One region of the Planococcus antarcticus DSM 14505 genome, then DNA from elsewhere that is predicted to be linked to it. Evidence: a T-box and tRNA genes for the amino acid it is inferred to sense, from the RefSeq annotation. Region 1 holds a T-box; the other holds one or more tRNA genes.
What was found. A T-box is a leader RNA that pairs with one kind of tRNA and senses whether it is charged. The one in region 1 lies ahead of ileS (isoleucine--tRNA ligase), so its partner is inferred to be a tRNA-Ile.

Region 1 (11,979 bases):
GACAGCGGGGATACGATCTTGTTATCTCCAGCTTGTGCAAGCTGGGATCAATATGACAGTTTTGAAATTCGCGGAGATGCTTTCATTACCGCAGTTCAGCACATGACGGAAGCAAACGAATAAAAGATAAGGAGCAGCAATTATGGACAAAGTGATTGACATCGAAGAACGCATCCCGACGCTTCGTGAGCGTCGGAAAAAAAGAACCAATCGCAAGTTCGTGGCGCTGCTGTTCATTTTTCTCACTTTGCTTGCCGTACTTTTATACAGCCAGTCGAAGTACAGTGAAATCCGGGCCATCACCATTGAAGGAACTGTTCTTTTTGACCAGGAAAGCTACCAGGAAGCAAGTGAATTAAATATCGGAGATTCGATGTGGTCTTTCGATGCTGGAGCTGTATCGCAGCAGCTGGAAAGTCTGGAATGGGTTGAAGAAGCATCTGTCAAAAAAAAATGGTTGACCGGAGTAGAAATTAATTTAAAGGAATATGTTCAAATGGGGTATCTGGACAACGGCAACAGTTACCAAGTTGTTCTGTCGAACAGCCTGGCCCTGGACCAACCAGTTACTACTGTTGACGGTCCAATTTACTCGAATTTTGAAAAAGAAGAAAAAAGAGAAAAGCTAATCGACCAATTGACTCAAATTGACTCTGAAGTTCTTCAATTGATTTCACAAGTGATTTTGGATCCGGAAGAAAAAGATGCCGATTACGTGACTCTTTATATGAATGATGGAAACGAAATTCGGGGAATTTTAAGTACCCTAGCTGAAAAAATGAATTATTACCCGTCAGTCATTGCCCAATTAAAAGAAGGACAACAAGGGGTAATTGATATGGAAGTGGGTATTTTCTTCCGCTCCTATGCAGATGTTTACGGTTTTGCGAAGGAAGGTGCCGAAGATGAAGCCACCGAAGCAGAATAGTCGCAAGAGTTTTAGTAAATCGATTGTGTTTTCATTGGTTTTCTTGGTTTTGGGGTTTATCATGGCCTATTCCTATAGTTTATCGAGTGCCAACAAAGAAACAGAAGAATTTACTGGAGGCGCATTTTTCGAGCAGGAAGAAGGGTATCGTAAAGAACTGATTGATCAACAGGAACGCAATAAAGACTTACGGGACGAGTTACAAAAAAAACAAAGCGAGGTTCAGGAATACGAGAGATCCTTCGCTGATGGGGAAAATCGCTATACCGAATATGCCGCAGAAGCAGAAGAGCTGCGAAGGTTTCTTGGACTAGTACCAGTGCAAGGAAACGGTCTGAAAGTGACGCTGCAAGATGGAGACTATCATTCTGATTCCGTTAACCCGAATGATTATATTGTTCACGAAAGTCACGTTTTCCAAGTGATCAACGAATTGTATATTTCAGGTGCGCAAGCCATTTCTATTAATGGCCAACGCATTGATGGAAATTCGTATATCGTCTGTACGGGGCCGGTTATCACTGTAGATGGTATACAATATCCAGCTCCTTTTGTCATTGAAGCTATCGGTGAGCCTGAAGTATTAACATCTTCAATGGAATTGACTGGTGGAATTATGGATCAATTGGTTAATGACAATATCATTGTCACATTGGATGAGGGGCAGGTTATCGAAATGCCTGCTTTGCTAACAGAATCATGAGTAAAGGGGGAGACGTATGAAGAAAAGGATCCTCACCCGATTTACGGCGATACTGTTTATCATCGGCTTGATGGCGGCCATCCAATATAACACGATCAATGAACCAAATCTCCGAGATACGCGGGATGTATGGGAAATCAGACAGGAACTGGCGCGCGAAAAACAGCTTCATTCTCAATTGTTGTCTGAAATTGCTTCTCTTGAAGATACTTTAGATAAATACGGAGCGGCTGCGAACGCCAGTCCGGAGCAAGCTTTGCGGGAAACCGCTGGGGAACTGAGAAATGCTGCAGGCTTGTCCGAGACAACCGGACCTGGAATTGAAGTTTTTGTCGAACCTTCGTTGGAAGCGGTTGCGATGGGACTTGAAATTGCAGGGATTTCACCCGATCTGCTTATACGTCTCAACAACGAAATTAATCGCTATAATGGCCTCTATGTATCCATCGACGGCAAAAGAATCATCAATACAACAGCCATCCGAGATATCAATGGTCAAACAACTGTTAATACCAAACCGTTAGAAACACCGCCGTTTTCGATAAAAATCATCTCTGAGACGATGGAAGACTCAGAAAAGCTTTATAATCATTTATTAGCGTCCCGTATTCTAGATGATTTTTATATCGATAACTTGACGATGACCGTTTCGGAGCCACAAAACGAGCTAGTCATAGAGGCATACGACGGCGCTGTAGACAGCAACTATTTACAGGCATCAGAGGGGGAATAGCGATGTGGCTGTCCATTTTAGGTTTAATACTCGGAATATCGCTCGGGCTTCTAACGGATATTCAAATTCCTCCAGAATACGCCAATTATTTATCAATTGCTGTATTGGCCTCACTCGATACGCTTTTTGGTGGAATCCGAGCTCATTTGCAGCAAGTATATGATGATAAAGTATTCGTCTCCGGATTTTTCTTTAATATTGCTTTAGCAGCCGGTCTTGCTTTTCTTGGCGTCCATTTAGGGGTAGATTTATACTTAGCCGCAATTTTCGCGTTCGGTGTTCGGCTATTTCAGAACATTGCGGTCATTCGCCGCATAATTTTGGCGAAATGGGCTGAAAAGAAAGATGTTAGAGAAACAATTTGAACAATCAAAGGAAATTTTTCTAAGTTTTGCGATTTTCTTAGACAAGGTGCACAATTTACAATAGAATATAAGTATAGCAGTTTAATAAGGAGGTGCCACGAATTGAGTCAATCAGAATTATACGTTAGTCTAGATATCGGTTCGTCATCCGTTAAAGTTTTAATCGGGGAAATGGCCAACAAGTCACTGAATGTAATCGGCGTCGGAAATGTAAAATCCAATGGGATTAAAAAAGGTGCGATTGTTGACATAGATGCAACGGTGCAGTCCATTAAAAAAGCTGTCGATCAAGCAGAACGCATGATTGGCAAATCGATTCATGAAGTTGTATTAGGAATTCCTGCAAACAAAGCAGTGCTACAGCCTGTTAAAGGAATTGTGGCAGTGAATAGTGAAAATCGGGAAATTACCGACGACGATTTAGATCGTGTTCTAGAAGCTGCTCAAGTAATGTCAATTCCACCAGAACGAGAATTAGTAAACATCATTCCTGAGCAGTACATTGTCGATCATTTGGGTGAAATCAAAGATCCACGGGGCATGATTGGTATCCGTCTCGAAATGGATGGTACAATGGTGACAACTTCAAAAACTATTTTACACAACGTCTTGCGCTGTGTAGAAAGAGCTGGACTTGAAATTCGTGATATTTACGTACAGCCACTTGCTGCAGGAAGCTATGCATTGACTGAAGACGAGAAAAGTCATGGTACAGCGTGTATCGATATCGGTGGAGGTTCCACATCTATTGCCATCTTCCAAGAAGGCCACTTGACTGCTTCTTCTGTAATTCCAGTTGGAGGCGACCACGTTACAAAAGATTTGTCCATCATTTTAAAGACACCGACAGATCAAGCTGAAAAAATCAAACTCGAACATGGTCATGCATTTTTTGAAGATGCTTCAGAAGATGAAGTTTTTGAGGTACCGGTCATCGGATCGGATTCAACCGAACAATATAACCAAAAATACATATCTGAAATAATCGGAGTTCGCCTGGAAGAACTTTTCGAACTGATTTTAGATGAATTTTATCGTCTGGGTGTCCAAGACCTGCCAGGAGGAGTCGTTTTAACTGGTGGTATGGCCAAATTAGATGGTTTGCCTGAACTTGCACGGAATATCCTACAGACACGTGTCCGTTTGTTTACTCCAGAATTCATTGGAGTTCGCGAACCTCAATACACGACGGCAGTTGGCCTGATTCAATATGCGTACATGGAAGATGTCTTCTATGGCCGTGTAGGGAATGGCGGAGCTGTTTCAGGAGCTGCAAAAATGGAGCATCAGGAAGTACAGCAGCCTAAGAAACAAAAACAGCCAAAACAAAATTCCGAAGGTGTCGTAACTAAAGCCAAGAAGATGTTTGATCGATTCTTTGAATAAAATCAACATTGTATCTAGCTTGCATCATAAAAGCTAAGCAATTTTAGGAGGAAAAAGAATGTTGGAATTTGATACAAATATTGACGCACTGGCCGTAATTAAAGTTATCGGTGTAGGTGGTGGCGGTAATAACGCTGTAAACCGCATGATCGAGCATGGAGTTCAAGGTGTAGAATTTATTGCAGTAAACACGGATGCACAAGCTTTGAACCTTTCAAAAGCAGAAGTACGCCTTCAAATCGGCGGGAAATTAACGCGCGGACTTGGTGCTGGAGCTAATCCTGATGTAGGTAAAAAAGCAGCAGAAGAAAGCAAAGAACAAATCGAAGAAGCTTTGCGCGGAGCCGACATGGTTTTCGTAACAGCAGGTATGGGCGGCGGAACGGGTACTGGAGCAGCACCTGTTATTGCCGGGATTGCCAAAGAACTTGGTGCGTTAACTGTTGGTGTTGTAACACGTCCATTTACTTTCGAGGGCCGTAAACGTTCAACACAAGCAATCGGCGGGATTTCTACTATGAAAGAATCTGTTGATACATTAATCGTCATCCCGAATGATCGACTTCTTGAAATCGTCGACAAAAATACACCAATGCTTGAAGCATTCCGTGAAGCGGACAACGTGCTTCGCCAAGGAGTATCTGGTATTTCCGATTTGATCGCCGTTCCCGGACTGATCAACTTGGATTTTGCCGATGTAAAAACAATTATGTCCAACAAAGGTTCTGCATTAATGGGAATCGGAGTATCTTCAGGAGAAAATCGTGCTTCAGAAGCTGCTAAAAAAGCTGTTTCTAGCCCGTTGCTTGAAGTTTCTGTTGATGGTGCAAAAGGCGTCCTGATGAATATTACGGGGGGATCGAACCTTAGCCTATATGAAGTACAAGAAGCAGCTGATATTGTAGCTTCAGCTTCTGACGAAGAAGTAAATATGATTTTCGGTTCTGTTATCAACGATAATTTGAAAGATGAAATCATTGTGACGGTTATTGCTACTGGTTTTAATGAAGAGCAGTTGCAACCAAGAACGCCAAGAGGATCCGGATTAAATTCAAGTCGCGTACAATCGATTCAGCAACAGTCTCCGGCTCCTTCAATCCGTGATGCTCGTCGTGAAGATCAACGCCGCGACGAGCAGCGCCGTGAAGAACAGCCTCCTTATTACAATCAAGAACCGCAAAGACAGGAAAAAAATAACGATGACGCATTGGATATTCCAACATTTTTACGCAATCGTCAAAAGAGACGTTAATCCAAACAGCTGCCGGTTGGGCAGCTGTTTTTTTGGTGTCAGGCTTAATTGATAAATCAGCCAAATCTTGTTATAATAGATTGACCACCTATAGAAAAGTTGTGAATGTATGAAACCTATGAAACCAGTCTTTGAAGAAATAAGCGAACAGCTAAACGCCGTTAAGCACGGCATACAAATTATTGCAGTTACAAAACAAGTAGGCGTGGAACGCACGAAGGAAGCGATCCGAGCGGGAATTTGTCATTTAGGTGAAAATCGTCCTGAAGGATTATCGCAAAAACTTGAAGCAATAGATGAAAGTGTGTCTTGGCATTATATTGGCAATCTGCAAACTAGAAAAGTAAAAGACGTCATCAATGAAATTGATTATCTACATTCCTTGGACCGCTCGAGCTTGGCGAAAGAAATCCAAAAACGGGCAAGCAACCAAGTCAAGTGTTTTGTTCAGGTGAATGTTTCTGGCGAAGAGTCAAAAAGCGGGATTGCACCTAACGAAACAATTGATTTCATCAAATCACTTGAGATTTATGACAAAATCCAGGTAGTTGGGTTAATGACGATGGCGCCGAATACGACGGATGAGCTTGCTATTCGCGAGGCATTTAAAGGATTAAAATCACTCCAACTCCAAGTGTCAGAAAAACAATGGACCCATGCACCATGCACAGAATGCTCCATGGGCATGTCCAATGATTACTTAATTGCTGCTCAGGAAGGGGCAAGTTTCGTCCGGATTGGAACAGCGTTGGTGGGGGCAGAAAGTGAGGCAAAGCGATGAGTGTGAAAAATAAATTCAAAAATTTCTTTTATTTAGATGAGTACGAAGAAGAACAAGCGCAGGAACAATCTGCAACACAACAAAAGCCAGCACCGCGGTATGAAAAACCGGCTGCAATGCAAGAGCCGAAAAAAGTACCGAAAGAACGGCGCCAGAAAGTGGAGGAGACCATTGTGCCTAATTTAGTCAGTTTGCAGAGTGCTTCAAAATCTTCAAAAGTCAGCTTGGCAGAACCAAGAGTTTATGCTGAAGCACAGGATATTGCAGAAAGCTTGAAAAGCAAGCAAGCTGTAGTTGTCAATCTGCAGCGTATCGAAAAAGATCAGGGTCTTCGAATCATCGACTTTTTAAGTGGAACAGTTTATGCCCTTGGCGGAGATATTCAACGCATCGGAACTGACATCTTCCTGTGTGTACCAGACACTGTAGAAGTGGATGGCGCTATTTCAGATTATTATTACGATGATCAACAATAAGAGAGGTGCCTTAAAATAATATGACAGTATTTGTGGATTTATTGCTTTCGGCAATTAACATCTATTTCTATATCCTGATTGTCAGCGTCTTCATGAGTTGGGTGCCAAGCATCAAGGAATCGGGATTCGGCCAAATGATTTCCAAAATCACGGATCCGTATTTGGATATATTCAGACGCTTTATTCCGCCAATCGGCATGATCGACATTTCACCGATTGTTGCGATTTTCACTTTAAGTTTAGCAAGCCAAGGTATTCTTGTACTGGCTGGTTACCTCATTTAATTCAAAACCTCACGTCACGTGAGGTTTTTCTCTTGAAAAACGGATCAAACGTGAAGGAGCATTTGCATGGAAGAGATATTTCAACATTTCAGAAAAGAAGAGCAGCAGTTTATCGAACAGGTATCAGGATGGCTTCGTGAAGTGGAAGATCGTTATTCACCAAAGCTAACTGACTTTCTGGATCCTCGCCAGCGTTTTATCGTCGAGGCCGTGATGGGATCGAGTGATGTGGAAATGATGTCTTCGGGGGTTTTTAAAAATGCAGAAAGACAGCGGGTATTGCTGTATCCTTCTTATTTTGAACCGCAACAAGAAGATTTCAGTATTACAGTTTTTGAATTGAAATATCCGTCAAAATTTGTCAATTTGCGCCATCCAGATATTTTAGGATCATTGATGTCACTCGGGCTCGATCGCAGCAAATTCGGAGATATCCGTATCGACAATGAACGTGTCCAACTCGCTGTTATGAATGAAATCAGTCCGTATCTGGAAAGTAATTTTATCAGCGCTGCGAAGGTGAAAATTCAATTAAATGAAGTAACAGAAATAGAGCAATTGATCGATACGAGCGAAGAATGGACAGAAGAATCGTATACGGTCAGCTCGATGCGACTGGATACGGTTATGAGTTCGGTCTATAATATTTCCCGCCAGAAAGCGTCTGCACTGATTCATGGAGGAAAAGTAAAAGTCAACTGGACTCTCCAGGAGCAGCCATCATTCGAACTGCACGAATCGGATATGATTTCTTCAAGAGGCTACGGACGTGTGCGGTTGATTATGATCGAAGGCCGCACTAAAAAGGACAAAGTACGATTGCAGGTTGGCCGCCTGGAAGCTAAAAACTAGGCAGCTTTGAGAAAATGCAAAATAATACTGAAATTTAATGTCATGAACTGTATAATAGAAAGATAAGATGACAAGTTAAGGAGAGGTTTACTCAATGCCATTATCCCCGTTAGATATACATAACAAAGAATTCAGCCGAGCATTCCGAGGATATCAGGAAGATGAAGTAAATGAATTCCTGGAACAAGTTATGAGAGATTATGAAATCCTACTGAAAGATAAGTCAACACTTGAAGAACGTTTGCGTACTACCGATGAGCGGGTTGGTCATTTCAATACAATTGAATCGACATTACAAAAATCGATTTTTGTGGCCCAAGAAGCTTCAGAAGAAGTGCGTCGCAACTCGCAGAAAGAAGCCGAATTGATTATCAAGGAAGCAGAGAAGAATGCGGACCGCATCGTCAATGAGTCGTTGACTAAAGCACGCCGCATCGCGACAGAAATTGAAGAGTTGAAAAAGCAATCACGTATTTTCAAAAATCGCTTTAAAATGCTAGTCGAAGCCCAATTGGATTTGATCGAAACAGATGATTGGGAAACCTTATTAGAATACGATATCGATACTCAGAACTTAGAGAAAATCGAGAAGGACAAAGAAGAGTCGAACTCTTGACTCTGAGACTTTCTACTTCTATAATTACGACATACAAAAAAACGCGCTGATAGAGACAGTAGGCTATGCAAGGACGATTTAGCGAATCAGGGATAGTGAAAGCCTGATACGGACGCATGGATGAAAATCACTCTTGAGCAGAATTGGTGAACGACAGTACCCAATTTCGTCTACGCCACGTTACGGTGATCGAGTGGCAGCCATCTAGCTGCAACAAGGGTGGTACCGCGAGTCAAAGCTTCTCGTCCCTTTCCAGGGATGAGGGCTTTTTATTATGCCTACAGGAGGAATAGAAATGGAATACAAAGATACGTTATTAATGCCGAAAACCGATTTTCCAATGCGCGGCAATTTGCCAAACCGGGAACCGGAAATGCAACAAAAGTGGGAAGAGATGGACATTTACAAAAAAGTATTAGACCGGACGAAAGACCGTCCTTTCTTTATTCTTCACGATGGACCTCCCTATGCGAACGGCGATTTGCATATGGGTCATGCGTTAAACAAAGTATTAAAAGATATGGTCGTCCGTTCTCGTTCTATGATGGGCTTTCATGCGCCATATGTTCCAGGCTGGGATACGCACGGATTGCCGATTGAACAAGCGTTAACAAACAAAGGCGTTAACCGTAAAGAAATGTCGTTAGCGGAATTCCGTAAGCTATGCGAAGAATATGCGTATCAACAAATCGATAGTCAGCGTTCTCAGTTCAAACGCATCGGTGTACGCGGTGATTGGGACAATCCTTACGTCACATTAAAACCGGCATACGAAGCGCGTCAAATTGAAGTGTTCGGTAAAATGGCCAATAAAGGCTATATCTATAAAGGATTAAAACCCGTTTATTGGTCCCCGTCAAGTGAATCATCACTTGCTGAAGCAGAAATTGAGTATCACGATAAAAAATCTCCTTCGATTTACGTGTCTTTCCCTGTTACTGACGGTAAAGGTGTATTAGCGGAAGGTACAAAATTAGTAATCTGGACAACAACACCGTGGACAATCCCAGCAAACCTTGGGATTTCTGTGCATGCCAAATTGAATTACGCGGAAGTTTCCGTAAATGGCTCTCTTTATATCGTCGCACAAGAGCTATTAAAAGAAGTCGCCGAAGAATTGGAATGGACAGACTACGAAGTTATTCGCGTATTACAAGGAGCTGAATTGGAACATATCCTGACAAAACATCCATTATACGACCGCGCTTCACTGGTGATGCTTGGAGAACATGTTACAACAGATTCGGGTACAGGCTGTGTCCATACAGCTCCTGGCCACGGGGAAGATGACTTCTTAATCGGCAAGAAATACGGATTGGATGTTCTTTGTCCAGTTGATGAGCGCGGAGTTATGACAGATGAAGCGCCTGGATTTGAAGGCGAATTCTACGACAAAGCCAACAAATCCATCACGGAAGCGTTGGATAATGCTGGCGCTCTTGAGAAACTTTCTTTTATCACACACTCGTACCCACATGACTGGCGGACGAAAAAGCCGGTAATCTATCGTGCAACGGCTCAATGGTTTGTATCGATTGATGCGTTCCGTGACCAAATCCTAAAAGCTATCAGAGAAACTTCGTTCACTCCAGCATGGGGCGAAACGCGTCTTTACAATATGCTGCGCGACCGTGGCGATTGGAATATCTCGCGCCAACGTGTATGGGGCGTTCCGATTCCAGTATTCTATGCTGAAAATGGCGATCCGATCATCACAGAAGAAACGATTGCCCATATTGCTGATTTGTTCCGTGAAAACGGATCGAACATTTGGTTTGAGCGTTCGGCCGCAGAATTATTACCGCCAGGATTTACTCATCCAAGCAGCCCGAACGGCTTGTTCACTAGAGAAACGGATATCATGGATGTTTGGTTTGATTCTGGATCGTCCCACCAAGGTGTTCTTGTAGAGCGTGAAGACTTGCAGTATCCAGCAGATCTTTATCTTGAAGGATCTGACCAATACCGCGGCTGGTTCAACTCTTCACTAACGACAAGTGTCGCTATCAATGGCATCGCACCGTATAAAGGCATCTTGAGCCATGGTTTTACTCTGGATGGCAATGGCCGTAAAATGAGTAAATCGCTTGGGAATGTCATTGTACCGTCAAAAGTAATGAACCAAATGGGAGCGGATATTCTGCGTCTTTGGGTTGCTTCTGTAGATTATACGGCAGATGTTCGTGTTTCTGATGAAAACTTCAAGCAAGTTTCAGAAGTTTACCGGAAAATCCGCAACACGCTGAAATTCCTTCACGGAAATTTAGCTGACTTTAGCGAAAAAGAGCACCGCGTTGCATTTGAAGACATGCGTGAAATGGATCAATACATGGTGATGAAATTGCAAAAAATGGTAGAAACAGTACGGAAATCGTATGAAACATACGAATTCTCGACAATCTATCACGCCTTGAACAATTACTGTGCTAACGATCTAAGCTCGTTCTACTTAGACGTAGCGAAAGATGTTGTCTATATCGAAAGTGCAGATCATCCTCACCGTCGTGCCATGCAAACGGTTATGTTTGATTCGTTGATGGCAATTTTGAAATTGTCTGCACCAATCATTCCTCATACAGCGGATGAACTATGGTCTTACTTGAGCTTTGTAGAAGAAGAAAGTGTTCAATTGACTGACTTCCCAGAAGCTGTTTCGAATGCGGCATTTGAAGGGCTTGATGAAAAGTGGAGCCGCTTTATGGACGTTCGCGACGATGTGTTGAAAGCATTAGAAGAAGCACGTGCAGCTAAAACAATCGGTAAATCTCTGGAAGCGAAAGTGACCGTTTACGGCAATGAAGAACTTGCGACATTACTGGCTTCAATTGATGAAAATCTTGCTCAATTGTTTATCGTATCGAAATATGAATACGGCGGTACACAAGATAATGCTCCGGAACATGCTGTTCAACTAAATGAAGTTTCTGTAACAGTCGAAAAAGCTGAAGGCGAAAAATGTCAACGTTGCTGGACAATTTCTGAAGAAATTGGCCAAAGCAAAGCACATCCAGCCCTATGCCCTCGCTGCGCAAGTGTTGTAGAAACGCAGTACGCTTAAGCAAAACCATAGATTAATAAACAGAAGAGGTCTGGAGAACCGGGTATCCGGTTTTTCAGACCTTTACTTTTTTCCTCAACATTGTGTTAAAATAGATTGACTGATGAATTGACGGAGGATATGGATGTTTATTTATTATGGAATCGCATTAGTGATAATTGCAGTAGACCAATGGACCAAATGGCTGGTCCTGAAAAATATGGAACTGGGTGAACGGATTTCGGTAATTGATCCTTACCTCGGCTGGCTGTCGCACCGTAACCGCGGGGCTGCGTGGGGAATGCTTGAGGGGCAGATGTGGTTGTTTGCCATCATTACCGTGGCGGTCATCACCGGAATTCTTTACTATTTTCATAAACATGCACAAGGACAGCCTTTGTTTCAGCTAAGCCTGATGGTTCTCTTAGGTGGAGCTGTTGGCAATTTTATCGATCGGATGCTGCGCGGAGAAGTCGTCGATTTTGTCGATGTGCTGATTCCGGTGATCAAATACGATTTTCCGATATTTAATGTTGCAGATGCTGCTTTAACAATCGGTGTTGTGT
Region 2 (11,979 bases), 1.2 Mb from region 1:
TAAGTACTTGAACATGCGGATGGGATGAATCACGTTCCATCCGTTATCCAGATAGTAGTTCGTGACCAGCTCTTCATAGACGAAAGAGAAATCGATTAATTCGTTGATTTTACGCAATAGGTTATCTTTTGGCACGACTAAATCATAAATTTCCATAAAAGAACTGAGGTTCATCGTCTCTTGTCGCTGAATCATTGGACCACCCGTCTGTCTGTAGTAATTCCATTATAAAACAAAAAAAGGCACGATTCCTCAAAATTTATGAGAAATCATACCTTTTTTGAATTGAAGAGACTTTTTCAGTGGCCTCGCGCTAAGCGCCGAGCCTTTTTTTGTTTATTTTTATCAAGTGATGCCGGACGTTTGCTCAGATGTTTCCATTGAGTTTGGCCGTCATCTGCATCGAGAGAAACAATTACGTCATCGACGCTTGGTTGGCTAAGGATAATTTCTGCTAAGTGCTCCTGCAAAGCATCAGCTTGGGTGACATTTAAATTTGGATCAACCTCAATTTTAGTTTCAACATGAAGAAATTCGCCTTCTTTAACAACTTCCAGTTCTTTAATGTCCCGAACGTCAGGATGTTCGCTTAATATGTGCGCGATGTGGTTGACCATTTGTTCGTCTGTTTCGCCAATGGCTCCACGGGCATTATCCAAAAAGACTTTCCCAACAACGTATAGCATCATAAAGCCGATGGCGATAGATGCCGCGCCTTCGACTTGCAGGAGGCCTATGAAATGCGCGATCAGCACGGCAGTCAAAGCCAATAGGCCACCTGCAGTAGCCACTAGATCTTCGAGAAACACCAATTTTGTTGCCGGCTTTGCTCGATCCAAATGCGTAAAACTAGTCGTCAGTGGAGCCATTGCGCCACCCTTCACACCAGCTTCATGCAAAATTTCTTTGCCGGCTTTATAAAGAACGAAGAATTCAAGAATAATTGCAATAGATAATACCACAACACTGATGATGAAACCTTCTGCTTGAACAGGTTGAGTTAGTTGGTGCCATCCTTCGATGGCCGTTTCATATGCCATGATTCCGACGATCAGTACCGCACCAAGGAGAACGATGTTCAACAGACGCCCAAAACCATTAGGGAATCGTTTAGTCGGTGCTTTCTTCGAGAGTGCTGAACCGATGAAAACAAAATATTGGTTGGCTGCATCGCCGATCGAGTGCATGGTTTCTGCAAACATGGCAACGTTCCCTGTAAGAGAGAATGCGACTCCTTTCATTATCGCGATAAATGTATTAATTATTGCTGCCGTCAAAGACGGTTTATTGCCATTTTTCAATAACCCAAAAAATTCCTTCATAAAAATTCCTCCTCGATCAAATCAGTTCAATTTCAACTTGCACAACTTTTTTCATATCTGATATTTCTTGGTACAAATCGATTGTGTCTTTCTCATGAGAAAAAGACATGCGAATCGATAGTACGTGGAGCGAAGCGGAACTCTCCTTATCTGGATGGGTTATGGAAATGCTCTCGATAACCGATCCGCCTATTTTTAACTCATCTAACACCTCCCGGATAGCCGCTCGATCAGCAACAATCACTTTTAAATTTGCTTCCACCATCTTCAAACGCTTTGGTCCGAACTTAAAGAGCAGGGGAGGCAGAGCTTCTATTCCAATTAGAACTAACAGAACTGCAGTCACTGCTTCAATATAGAAGCCGGCCGCAACTGCAATACCGATTCCGCCAGCGCCCCAGATCATGGCGGCAGTCGTTAATCCGGAAATAGAATCATTGCCGCGCTTTAAAATAACTCCAGCTCCCAAAAATCCGATACCTGAAACAATCTGTGCGGCGAGGCGCAGCGGATCCATCGTAATATTAACATTGTCATACTCGCTGCCTTGTGCAATATAAGCGGATTCAATCGAGATGATAGTTAACAGACAACTAAAAGTCGAAATGACCACGCTTGTCTTCAAACCGACTGGCTTTCTTTTTAGTTCCCTTTCTAGACCGATAACTAAACTCAAAAGAGCGGCTATAACAAGCTTGAAGAAAGTTTCATATGAAGAAATTTGCATTGCGCTGAAAAACTCCATAAGGAAAACCTCCATTTATTTATCTTGTATTGATTCCGCTTGGTGAAAGTGGCAAACTTATTATGTGCATTGTCGGTGATGTTGGAGAAGAAGAGGTGTTCGAATGGAAAAACCGGCTATCCACCCGTATATCCCTATTATAGTAGGAGTTTTCTCAGTAGCGTTGTCAGCCATCTTTGTAAAGATGACATCTGCTGATTCTGGAGTCACTGCTTTTTACCGTATGCTATTCTCCATAGCGATTATGAGTCCGGTCTTCTTTATAAAATATACCCATGAAATCAAAAAGCTAAGCAAAAGGGATTGGATCTTCACTACCGTTGCCGGAGTATTTTTAGCTTTCCACTTTATCTTATGGTTTGAATCGTTGAATTATACATCGGTGGCCAGTTCAACGGTGCTTGTAACTCTGCAGCCTTTATTCGCTTTTGCAGGTACATATTTTTTCTTTAATGAAAAGCTTTCTAAAAAAGCACTCATTGCTGGGGCTGTTGCAATATCGGGTAGTGTGTTAATCGGCTATGGAGATTTCAAAGTAAGTGGCAGTGCTTTGTATGGAGATCTGCTTGCTTTGATTGCCTGTGCATTAATAACGGCCTACTTGTTATTTGGGCAGGATGTCCGAAAGAGATTGTCATTAGTAACCTACACATTTGTGGTATATGGAGTCAGTACCATAACGTTATTCTTCTATATTTTATTCAAAGGAGAATCCTTCGGTCCGTATCCGGCATCTGAGTGGATGTGGTTTTTGTTATTGGCGCTCATTCCGAATTTGCTTGGGCATACTTTATTCAACTGGGCTTTGAAGTGGGTAAGCACTAATGTGATATCAATCGCAATACTTTTTGAACCGATAGGGGCTGCTGTATTAGCTTACTTTATACTTGGCGAGTATTTGAGTGTCTCTCAAATAGTAGGAGGAAGTATAGTGCTGGCAGGGATCGCATTGTTTGTTGCAGACTACCAAAAAATTAAAATACGATTTTTAAAATTAAAGGCTTGATTTTTTGCTTGTGGCGGTTTATATTTATATATGTCCTTAAAACAACTCGCGAAAATATTTTGAAATAGTATTGACAGTGAGTTTGAAGTAAGGTATATTAATCAAGTCGCCAATAAGCGCGGCAAACAAACTGAACCTTGAAAACTGAACAGCAAAACGTCAACGAAAGACGTCACGAGCACTTCGGTGCGAGAACGGCTTTTGCGAAGGTTGCCACCGGCAATTGGAGCAGAGTTGTTCATCTACTCGGTGTTCGTGACTACAACTTACTGATCAGCTTTGTGCAGATCAAGCCATCTTCGGATGGTGCCAGCAACAACTAGAGCAGTCAAATGTTCTCTATAATGGAGAGTTTGATCCTGGCTCAGGACGAACGCTGGCGGCGTGCCTAATACATGCAAGTCGAGCGGAACCAGAGGAGCTTGCTCCTTCTGGTTTAGCGGCGGACGGGTGAGTAACACGTGGGCAACCTGCCCTGCAGATCGGGATAACTCCGGGAAACCGGTGCTAATACCGAATAGTTTGTCGCCTCTCCTGAGGCGGCACGGAAAGACGGCATCTCGCTGTCACTGCAGGATGGGCCCGCGGCGCATTAGCTAGTTGGTGGGGTAATGGCCTACCAAGGCGACGATGCGTAGCCGACCTGAGAGGGTGATCGGCCACACTGGGACTGAGACACGGCCCAGACTCCTACGGGAGGCAGCAGTAGGGAATCTTCCGCAATGGACGAAAGTCTGACGGAGCAACGCCGCGTGAGTGACGAAGGTTTTCGGATCGTAAAACTCTGTTGTGAGGGAAGAACAAGTACCAACTAACTACTGGTACCTTGACGGTACCTCACCAGAAAGCCACGGCTAACTACGTGCCAGCAGCCGCGGTAATACGTAGGTGGCAAGCGTTGTCCGGAATTATTGGGCGTAAAGCGCGCGCAGGCGGTTCTTTAAGTCTGATGTGAAAGCCCACGGCTCAACCGTGGAGGGTCATTGGAAACTGGAGAACTTGAGTGCAGAAGAGGAAAGTGGAATTCCATGTGTAGCGGTGAAATGCGTAGAGATGTGGAGGAACACCAGTGGCGAAGGCGACTTTCTGGTCTGTAACTGACGCTGAGGCGCGAAAGCGTGGGGAGCAAACAGGATTAGATACCCTGGTAGTCCACGCCGTAAACGATGAGTGCTAAGTGTTAGGGGGTTTCCGCCCCTTAGTGCTGCAGCTAACGCATTAAGCACTCCGCCTGGGGAGTACGGCCGCAAGGCTGAAACTCAAAGGAATTGACGGGGGCCCGCACAAGCGGTGGAGCATGTGGTTTAATTCGAAGCAACGCGAAGAACCTTACCAGGTCTTGACATCCCGCTGCCCGGTGTAGAGATACGCCTTTCCCTTCGGGGACAGCGGTGACAGGTGGTGCATGGTTGTCGTCAGCTCGTGTCGTGAGATGTTGGGTTAAGTCCCGCAACGAGCGCAACCCTTGATCTTAGTTGCCAGCATTTAGTTGGGCACTCTAAGGTGACTGCCGGTGACAAACCGGAGGAAGGTGGGGATGACGTCAAATCATCATGCCCCTTATGACCTGGGCTACACACGTGCTACAATGGACGGTACAAAGGGCTGCAACCCCGCGAGGGCAAGCCAATCCCAGAAAACCGTTCTCAGTTCGGATTGCAGGCTGCAACTCGCCTGCATGAAGCCGGAATCGCTAGTAATCGTGGATCAGCATGCCACGGTGAATACGTTCCCGGGCCTTGTACACACCGCCCGTCACACCACGAGAGTTTGTAACACCCGAAGTCGGTGAGGTAACCCTTGTGGAGCCAGCCGCCGAAGGTGGGACGGATGATTGGGGTGAAGTCGTAACAAGGTAGCCGTATCGGAAGGTGCGGCTGGATCACCTCCTTTCTAAGGATAAATTCGGAACCGAGGTTTTCTCGGGGTTGACGTTTTGCGTTCAGTTTTGAAGGTTCACCTTCAGGCGGCAACGCCTTTTTTTGTGACTTTCAATCTTGTTCTTTGAAAACTGGATAAAACGACATTGAAACAAAAATGAAGCAATTCATGTACGTGTGGCACTTGGTGCCACAACTTTTTAATTAACCATTGGTTAAGTTAGAAAGGGCGCACGGTGGATGCCTTGGCACTAGGAGCCGAAGAAGGACGGCACTAACACCGATATGCTTCGGGGAGCTGTAAGTGAGCTGTGATCCGGAGATTTCCGAATGGGGGAACCCACTGCCTTTAATTGGGCAGTATCCATGTGTGAATTGATAGCACATGAGAAGGCAGACCCAGGGAACTGAAACATCTAAGTACCTGGAGGAAGAGAAAGCAAATGCGATTCCCTGAGTAGCGGCGAGCGAAACGGGATCAGCCCAAACCAAGAGGCTTGCCTCTTGGGGTTGTAGGACACTCTATACGGAGTTACAAAAGGCAGGATTAGGCGAAGCGACCTGGAACGGTCCGCCACAGCGGGTAATAGCCCCGTAGCCGAAAACCCTGCCCCTCCAGAGTGGATCCTGAGTACGGCGGAACACGTGAAATTCCGTCGGAATCCGGGAGGACCATCTCCCAAGGCTAAATACTTCCTAGTGACCGATAGTGAACCAGTACCGTGAGGGAAAGGTGAAAAGCACCCCGGAAGGGGAGTGAAATAGATCCTGAAACCGTGTGCCTACAAGTAGTCAAAGCCCGTTAATGGGTGATGGCGTGCCTTTTGTAGAATGAACCGGCGAGTTACGATTGCATGCAAGGTTAAGCTGAGAAGGCGGAGCCGCAGCGAAAGCGAGTCTGAATAGGGCGACAGAGTATGCAGTTGTAGACCCGAAACCAGGTGATCTACCCATGTCCAGGGTGAAGGTAAGGTAACACTTACTGGAGGCCCGAACCCACGCACGTTGAAAAGTGCGGGGATGAGGTGTGGGTAGCGGAGAAATTCCAATCGAACCTGGAGATAGCTGGTTCTCTCCGAAATAGCTTTAGGGCTAGCCTCAAGATAGAGAATCCTGGAGGTAGAGCACTGTTTGGACTAGGGGCCCATCCCGGGTTACCGAATTCAGACAAACTCCGAATGCCAGTGATTTATGCTTGGGAGTCAGACTGCGAGTGATAAGATCCGTAGTCAAGAGGGAAACAGCCCAGACCACCAGCTAAGGTCCCCAAATATCCGTTAAGTGGAAAAGGATGTGGCGTTGCTTAGACAACCAGGATGTTGGCTTAGAAGCAGCCATCATTTAAAGAGTGCGTAATAGCTCACTGGTCGAGTGACACTGCGCCGAAAATGTACCGGGGCTAAACGGATTACCGAAGCTGTGGATGGATCTCTTCGGAGATCCGTGGTAGGAGAGCGTTCTAAGGGCGTTGAAGTCAGACCGGAAGGACTGGTGGAGCGCTTAGAAGTGAGAATGCCGGTATGAGTAACGAAAGACGGGTGAGAATCCCGTCCACCGAATGCCTAAGGTTTCCTGAGGAAGGCTCGTCCGCTCAGGGTTAGTCGGGACCTAAGTCGAGGCCGATAGGCGTAGACGATGGACAACAGGTTGATATTCCTGTACCACCTCCCCGCCGTTTGAGCAATGGGGGGACGCAGAAGGATAAGGAGAGCGTGCCGTTGGTTGTGCACGTCCAAGCAGTGAGGCGTGGAATGAGGCAAATCCCATTCCTGATACGTTGAGCTGTGATGGCAAGAGGTTTACCTCAGAGTCCCTGATTTCACACTGCCAAGAAAAGCCTCTAGCGAGGCGGGAGGTGCCCGTACCGCAAACCGACACAGGTAGGCGAGAAGAGAATTCTAAGGTGAGCGAGTGAACTCTCGTTAAGGAACTCGGCAAAATGACCCCGTAACTTCGGGAGAAGGGGTGCTCTGGTAGGGTGAATAGCCCGAGAGAGCCGCAGTGAATAGGCCCAGGCGACTGTTTAGCAAAAACACAGGTCTCTGCAAAACCGTAAGGTGACGTATAGGGGCTGACGCCTGCCCGGTGCTGGAAGGTTAAGGGGAGTGCTTAGCGCAAGCGAAGGTGCGAACTGAAGCCCCAGTAAACGGCGGCCGTAACTATAACGGTCCTAAGGTAGCGAAATTCCTTGTCGGGTAAGTTCCGACCCGCACGAAAGGCGTAACGATCTGGGCACTGTCTCAACGAGAGACTCGGTGAAATTATAGTACCTGTGAAGATGCAGGTTACCCGCGACAGGACGGAAAGACCCCGTGGAGCTTTACTGTAGCCTGATATTGAATTTTGGTGCAACTTGTACAGGATAGGTAGGAGCCTTAGAGCCCGGAGCGCCAGCTTCGGAGGAGGCGTCGGTGGGATACTACCCTGGTTGTATTGAAATTCTAACCCACATCCCTGATCGGGATGGGAGACAGTGTCAGGCGGGCAGTTTGACTGGGGCGGTCGCCTCCTAAAGAGTAACGGAGGCGCCCAAAGGTTCCCTCAGAATGGTTGGAAATCATTCGCAGAGTGTAAAGGCAGAAGGGAGCTTGACTGCGAGACGTACAGGTCGAGCAGGGTCGAAAGACGGGCTTAGTGATCCGGTGGTTCCGCATGGAAGGGCCATCGCTCAACGGATAAAAGCTACCCCGGGGATAACAGGCTTATCTCCCCCAAGAGTCCACATCGACGGGGAGGTTTGGCACCTCGATGTCGGCTCATCGCATCCTGGGGCTGTAGTCGGTCCCAAGGGTTGGGCTGTTCGCCCATTAAAGCGGTACGCGAGCTGGGTTCAGAACGTCGTGAGACAGTTCGGTCCCTATCCGTCGCGGGCGCAGGAAATTTGAGAGGAGCTGTCCTTAGTACGAGAGGACCGGGATGGACACACCGCTGGTGTACCAGTTGTTCTGCCAAGGGCATCGCTGGGTAGCTATGTGTGGCCGGGATAAGTGCTGAAAGCATCTAAGCACGAAGCCCCCCTCAAGATGAGATTTCCCATTGCGCAAGCAAGTAAGATCCCTCAAAGACGATGAGGTAGATAGGTTCGAGGTGGAAGCGTGGCGACACGTGCAGCTGACGAATACTAATCGATCGAGGACTTAACCAAACAATGTATCATGAAGGAATTTCAATGGGTCAATGTCGTTTATCCAGTTTTGAAAGAATAAGGAAAAGTTTTTTTATGAAAAAGCTTGTAAAAACCTGTGAGATTGGTATAATCAATCTTGTCTTTCAAAACCAAATAGTCCAGTGATGATGGCAAAGAGGCCACACCCGTTCCCATCCCGAACACGGCAGTTAAGCTCTTTTGCGCTGATGGTAGTTGGGGGTTTCCCCCTGTGAGAGTAAGACGTCGCTGGGCAATACTTATCGGAGGATTAGCTCAGCTGGGAGAGCATCTGCCTTACAAGCAGAGGGTCGGCGGTTCGATCCCGTCATCCTCCACCATTTTTTCTTTCGCCGGAGTAGCTCAACTGGTAGAGCAACTGACTTGTAATCAGTAGGTTGAGGGTTCAAGTCCTTTCTCCGGCACCACTCATGTAAATGAGCCATTAGCTCAGCTGGTAGAGCATCTGACTTTTAATCAGAGGGTCGAAGGTTCGAATCCTTCATGGCTCACCATTTTAATTGAATCATTGCCACGCGGGTGTGGCGGAACTGGCAGACGCACTAGACTTAGGATCTAGCGCCTTCGGGCGTGGGGGTTCGACTCCCTTCACCCGCACCATTTTTGCGGAAGTAGTTCAGTGGTAGAACGCCACCTTGCCAAGGTGGAGGTCGCGAGTTCGAACCTCGTCTTCCGCTCCATATTTTTTTTGCACATTATACCGACCCTTAGCCGGGGTGGCGGAACTGGCAGACGCACAGGACTTAAAATCCTGCGGTAGGTGACTACCGTACCGGTTCGATTCCGGTCCTCGGCACCATTTATGCAAACCAGATGAATCCCTTATATGCGCCCGTAGCTCAATTGGATAGAGTACTTGACTACGAATCAAGCGGTTAGAGGTTCGAGTCCTCTCGGGCGCACCATATTTTTACACTCAGCAACTCAGTTCGGGAAGTAGCTCAGCTTGGTAGAGCACTTGGTTTGGGACCAAGGGGTCGCAGGTTCGAATCCTGTCTTCCCGACCAAACAATGGGGCCTTAGCTCAGCTGGGAGAGCGCCTGCCTTGCACGCAGGAGGTCAGCGGTTCGATCCCGCTAGGCTCCACCAACTTATCACATTAAAAATCTCGGCGGCGTAGCTCAGCTGGCTAGAGCGTACGGTTCATACCCGTGAGGTCGGGGGTTCGATCCCCTCTGCCGCCACTTTTTTAGGACCTTTAGCTCAGTTGGTTAGAGCAGACGGCTCATAACCGTCCGGTCGCAGGTTCGAGTCCTGCAAGGTCCACCATATGTATTTTATCACGGAGGAATACCCAAGTTTGGCTGAAGGGATCGGTCTTGAAAACCGACAGGGGAGTCAAATCCCGCGGGGGTTCGAATCCCTCTTCCTCCTCCATATTTTTAAAATGTGTGGACAATTATTAATGAAGCGTGTGCTAGAATTAATATCTATATTATTATCGCGGGGTGGAGCAGTTCGGTAGCTCGTTGGGCTCATAACCCAAAGGTCGCAGGTTCAAATCCTGCCCCCGCAACCAAATGGTCCCGTGGTGTAGCGGTTAACATGCCTGCCTGTCACGCAGGAGATCGCCGGTTCGATCCCGGTCGGGACCGCCATTTTTATTCAATACAGTGGGTCAGTAGCTCAGTCGGTAGAGCATTAGATTGAAGCTCTAAGTGTCGGCGGTTCGATTCCGTCCTGACCCACCACTTTTGCGGGTGTAGTTTAGTGGTAAAACCTCAGCCTTCCAAGCTGATGATGAGGGTTCGATTCCCTTCACCCGCTCCATATATATACACATATGGGCCTATAGCTCAGCTGGTTAGAGCGCACGCCTGATAAGCGTGAGGTCGATGGTTCGAGTCCATTTAGGCCCACCATTCCGAAGTAGCTCAGTGGTAGAGCACCGCACTGTTAATGCGATGGTCGTAGGTTCGAGTCCTACCTTCGGAGCCAAACTGGGGAAGTACTCAAGTGGCTGAAGAGGCGCCCCTGCTAAGGGTGTAGGTCGGGCAACCGGCGCGAGGGTTCAAATCCCTCCTTCTCCGCCAGTATTTGGCCCCTTGGTCAAGCGGTTAAGACACCGCCCTTTCACGGCGGTAACACGGGTTCGAATCCCGTAGGGGTCATCATCGATAAGAGTCATGCATTCAATTGCATGACTCTTTTTTTCGTTTTACCGGAAACGTAGCTGTGAACCATCATGCCTAACATCACCAATAGAAGGCCAATCAAAGATAAGTTGGATGGCAAGGCGATGGACAAGAAAAGAATTTCTCCAGACAAAGCAAATAAAACTTCCAACGATTGTATGGCTTCGACTGCACCTAATTTCTACATGTTTCCCCTGACTAAGTCCGTGGCTTTAAAGAAAACCACCGTAGCAATGACTCCGGAACTGATTGCTACAATAAAGGTTTGGTAGCTTTGCGAAGCAGTCGGACCACCGACAGCGATCAGTCCATAAAGCGATAACATTAGCCAAAAAGGCAAACTCGCTAATGTCATTCCTAAAACTCGTTGATATGCATCCAGTCTATCACCGCATGGATCCATCATTTTTCTATTGCCCAATGGATATGCAAAAGTAGCAATAATAACGGGAATAAAACAAAACCATAAAGTCGCAGAAGGAACGGCTGCTATATGTTCTACCTGCATCAGACATACCCCGGCTAATATGATAAAAGAAATCAGTAAGCCTTTCGAAGGGATTTTCCTTCGCATATAAACGTTGTCTTTATTACTATGTGCGGTAATTAAAAATAAGGGTGTAAGGAGAGTATCCGCAATAATAGTGATTTGCCATGTTCCTGCAATCAACGAGCTAGGAGAATAGGCAGCGGCAAAACACAAGGGAGCATAAAAAAAACGAATCCGATAAAACTCCATAACACCCAAGCTTCTTTATTTTTGCTCATCTCTTGTAGTAGGGGGCTTTAGATTTTTTCGGGAAAGAACGATCATCAGCAAAAAGGGCACCATAAAAATATAGCGAAGAGAGGCACTCCCAATCCAGCTTCCGCCAACTGTTTCCGTCGTAGCGTTCAGCAAAAAAGTAAAAGCAAAGAAAAAAGCTACGATAATACCGAAAATAATAGGTTTCACCTTATGTCCTCCTAAAACAAAAGCATATAAATTATTCATCCACTATAGCGCAAGTATTCAGTTCTTCAAAGTATTATTTGGATATAAAAAAAGGATTTCCATAGAAATCCCTTTTTAAGCATCTTATTATAGAAGGTAATCAATCAGCAATCCGATTCCAAGTAAAAACGCGACAAATGTATTTGTTTTACCGGTATCCTTCATCGCGGGCATCACTTTTAGCGGTGCCGTGAAGTGTTTGAAAATCTGGACGACTTTGATAGGTTTTAGCACGCTGAGGAATACCAGTAAAGCCCAAGGTGTCAGCGTCCCTGTGATCACTAAAATTACAATCCAAGCATAGGCTAGTATGAAGAACATCATTAGAATGTTTACTGCTGCGGGTCTTCTGACTAATATTGCAAGCGTATTACGGCCGCTCTCCTCGTCTCCGACAATATCGCGGATATTATTGGCCAACATAATTGCAGCTACCAGCAAAGTACTCGGTACAGCAAGTAAAGAAGCCTCCCATGTAACCATTCCAGTTTGAATGTAGAAGGCAATGATAACAATTAAATAGCCCATGACCACTCCGGAAAAGAGCTCACCGAAAGGAGTATAAGCAATGGGATAAGGTCCGCCAGTATAAAGATAGCCGATCATCATCGCTACTCCGCCAACAACCAAAAGCCACCAGCTGGTTTGTGAACAAATATAGATGCCGATGACCGCGGCGATCCCGTAGAACATTAGAGCTAACGCTAAAACGGTTTTCGGTTTGACTCCGT

Region 2: it has a tRNA-Ile gene. The T-box ahead of ileS (isoleucine--tRNA ligase) is inferred to sense a tRNA for this amino acid. The anticodon was not compared.

What each region holds. Positions count from the first base shown of each region.
Region 1 covers NZ_CP016534.2:2,436,970-2,448,948, reverse strand. The annotation lists gene murD (UDP-N-acetylmuramoyl-L-alanine--D-glutamate ligase) at 1-123, shown strand, start outside; gene BBH88_RS12270 (cell division protein FtsQ/DivIB) at 143-928, shown strand; gene BBH88_RS12265 (DUF881 domain-containing protein) at 906-1,631, shown strand; gene BBH88_RS12260 (DUF881 domain-containing protein) at 1,648-2,364, shown strand; gene BBH88_RS12255 (small basic family protein) at 2,367-2,729, shown strand; gene ftsA (cell division protein FtsA) at 2,832-4,115, shown strand; gene ftsZ (cell division protein FtsZ) at 4,174-5,367, shown strand; gene BBH88_RS12240 (YggS family pyridoxal phosphate-dependent enzyme) at 5,477-6,148, shown strand; gene BBH88_RS12235 (cell division protein SepF) at 6,145-6,624, shown strand; gene BBH88_RS12230 (YggT family protein) at 6,645-6,908, shown strand; gene BBH88_RS12225 (YlmH family RNA-binding protein) at 6,975-7,760, shown strand; gene BBH88_RS12220 (DivIVA domain-containing protein) at 7,855-8,376, shown strand; T-box leader at 8,414-8,629, shown strand; gene ileS (isoleucine--tRNA ligase) at 8,672-11,434, shown strand; gene lspA (signal peptidase II) at 11,559-11,979, shown strand, end outside.
Region 2 covers NZ_CP016534.2:1,276,906-1,288,884, forward strand. The annotation lists partial or broken gene BBH88_RS18810 (IS1182 family transposase) at 1-195, opposite strand, end outside; gene BBH88_RS06350 (cation diffusion facilitator family transporter) at 300-1,322, opposite strand; gene BBH88_RS06355 (MgtC/SapB family protein) at 1,339-2,067, opposite strand; gene BBH88_RS06360 (DMT family transporter) at 2,171-3,073, shown strand; rRNA gene BBH88_RS06365 (16S ribosomal RNA) at 3,415-4,966, shown strand; rRNA gene BBH88_RS06370 (23S ribosomal RNA) at 5,167-8,098, shown strand; rRNA gene rrf (5S ribosomal RNA) at 8,238-8,353, shown strand; tRNA gene BBH88_RS06380 (tRNA-Val) at 8,364-8,439, shown strand; tRNA gene BBH88_RS06385 (tRNA-Thr) at 8,451-8,526, shown strand; tRNA gene BBH88_RS06390 (tRNA-Lys) at 8,538-8,613, shown strand; tRNA gene BBH88_RS06395 (tRNA-Leu) at 8,635-8,719, shown strand; tRNA gene BBH88_RS06400 (tRNA-Gly) at 8,725-8,799, shown strand; tRNA gene BBH88_RS06405 (tRNA-Leu) at 8,830-8,918, shown strand; tRNA gene BBH88_RS06410 (tRNA-Arg) at 8,948-9,024, shown strand; tRNA gene BBH88_RS06415 (tRNA-Pro) at 9,050-9,126, shown strand; tRNA gene BBH88_RS06420 (tRNA-Ala) at 9,133-9,208, shown strand; tRNA gene BBH88_RS06425 (tRNA-Met) at 9,230-9,303, shown strand; tRNA gene BBH88_RS06430 (tRNA-Ile) at 9,312-9,388, shown strand; tRNA gene BBH88_RS06435 (tRNA-Ser) at 9,404-9,496, shown strand; tRNA gene BBH88_RS06440 (tRNA-Met) at 9,562-9,638, shown strand; tRNA gene BBH88_RS06445 (tRNA-Asp) at 9,642-9,717, shown strand; tRNA gene BBH88_RS06450 (tRNA-Phe) at 9,735-9,810, shown strand; tRNA gene BBH88_RS06455 (tRNA-Gly) at 9,816-9,889, shown strand; tRNA gene BBH88_RS06460 (tRNA-Ile) at 9,905-9,981, shown strand; tRNA gene BBH88_RS06465 (tRNA-Asn) at 9,983-10,057, shown strand; tRNA gene BBH88_RS06470 (tRNA-Ser) at 10,062-10,152, shown strand; tRNA gene BBH88_RS06475 (tRNA-Glu) at 10,159-10,230, shown strand; partial or broken gene BBH88_RS06480 (DMT family transporter) at 10,244-11,209, opposite strand; gene BBH88_RS06485 (1,4-dihydroxy-2-naphthoate polyprenyltransferase) at 11,336-11,979, opposite strand, start outside.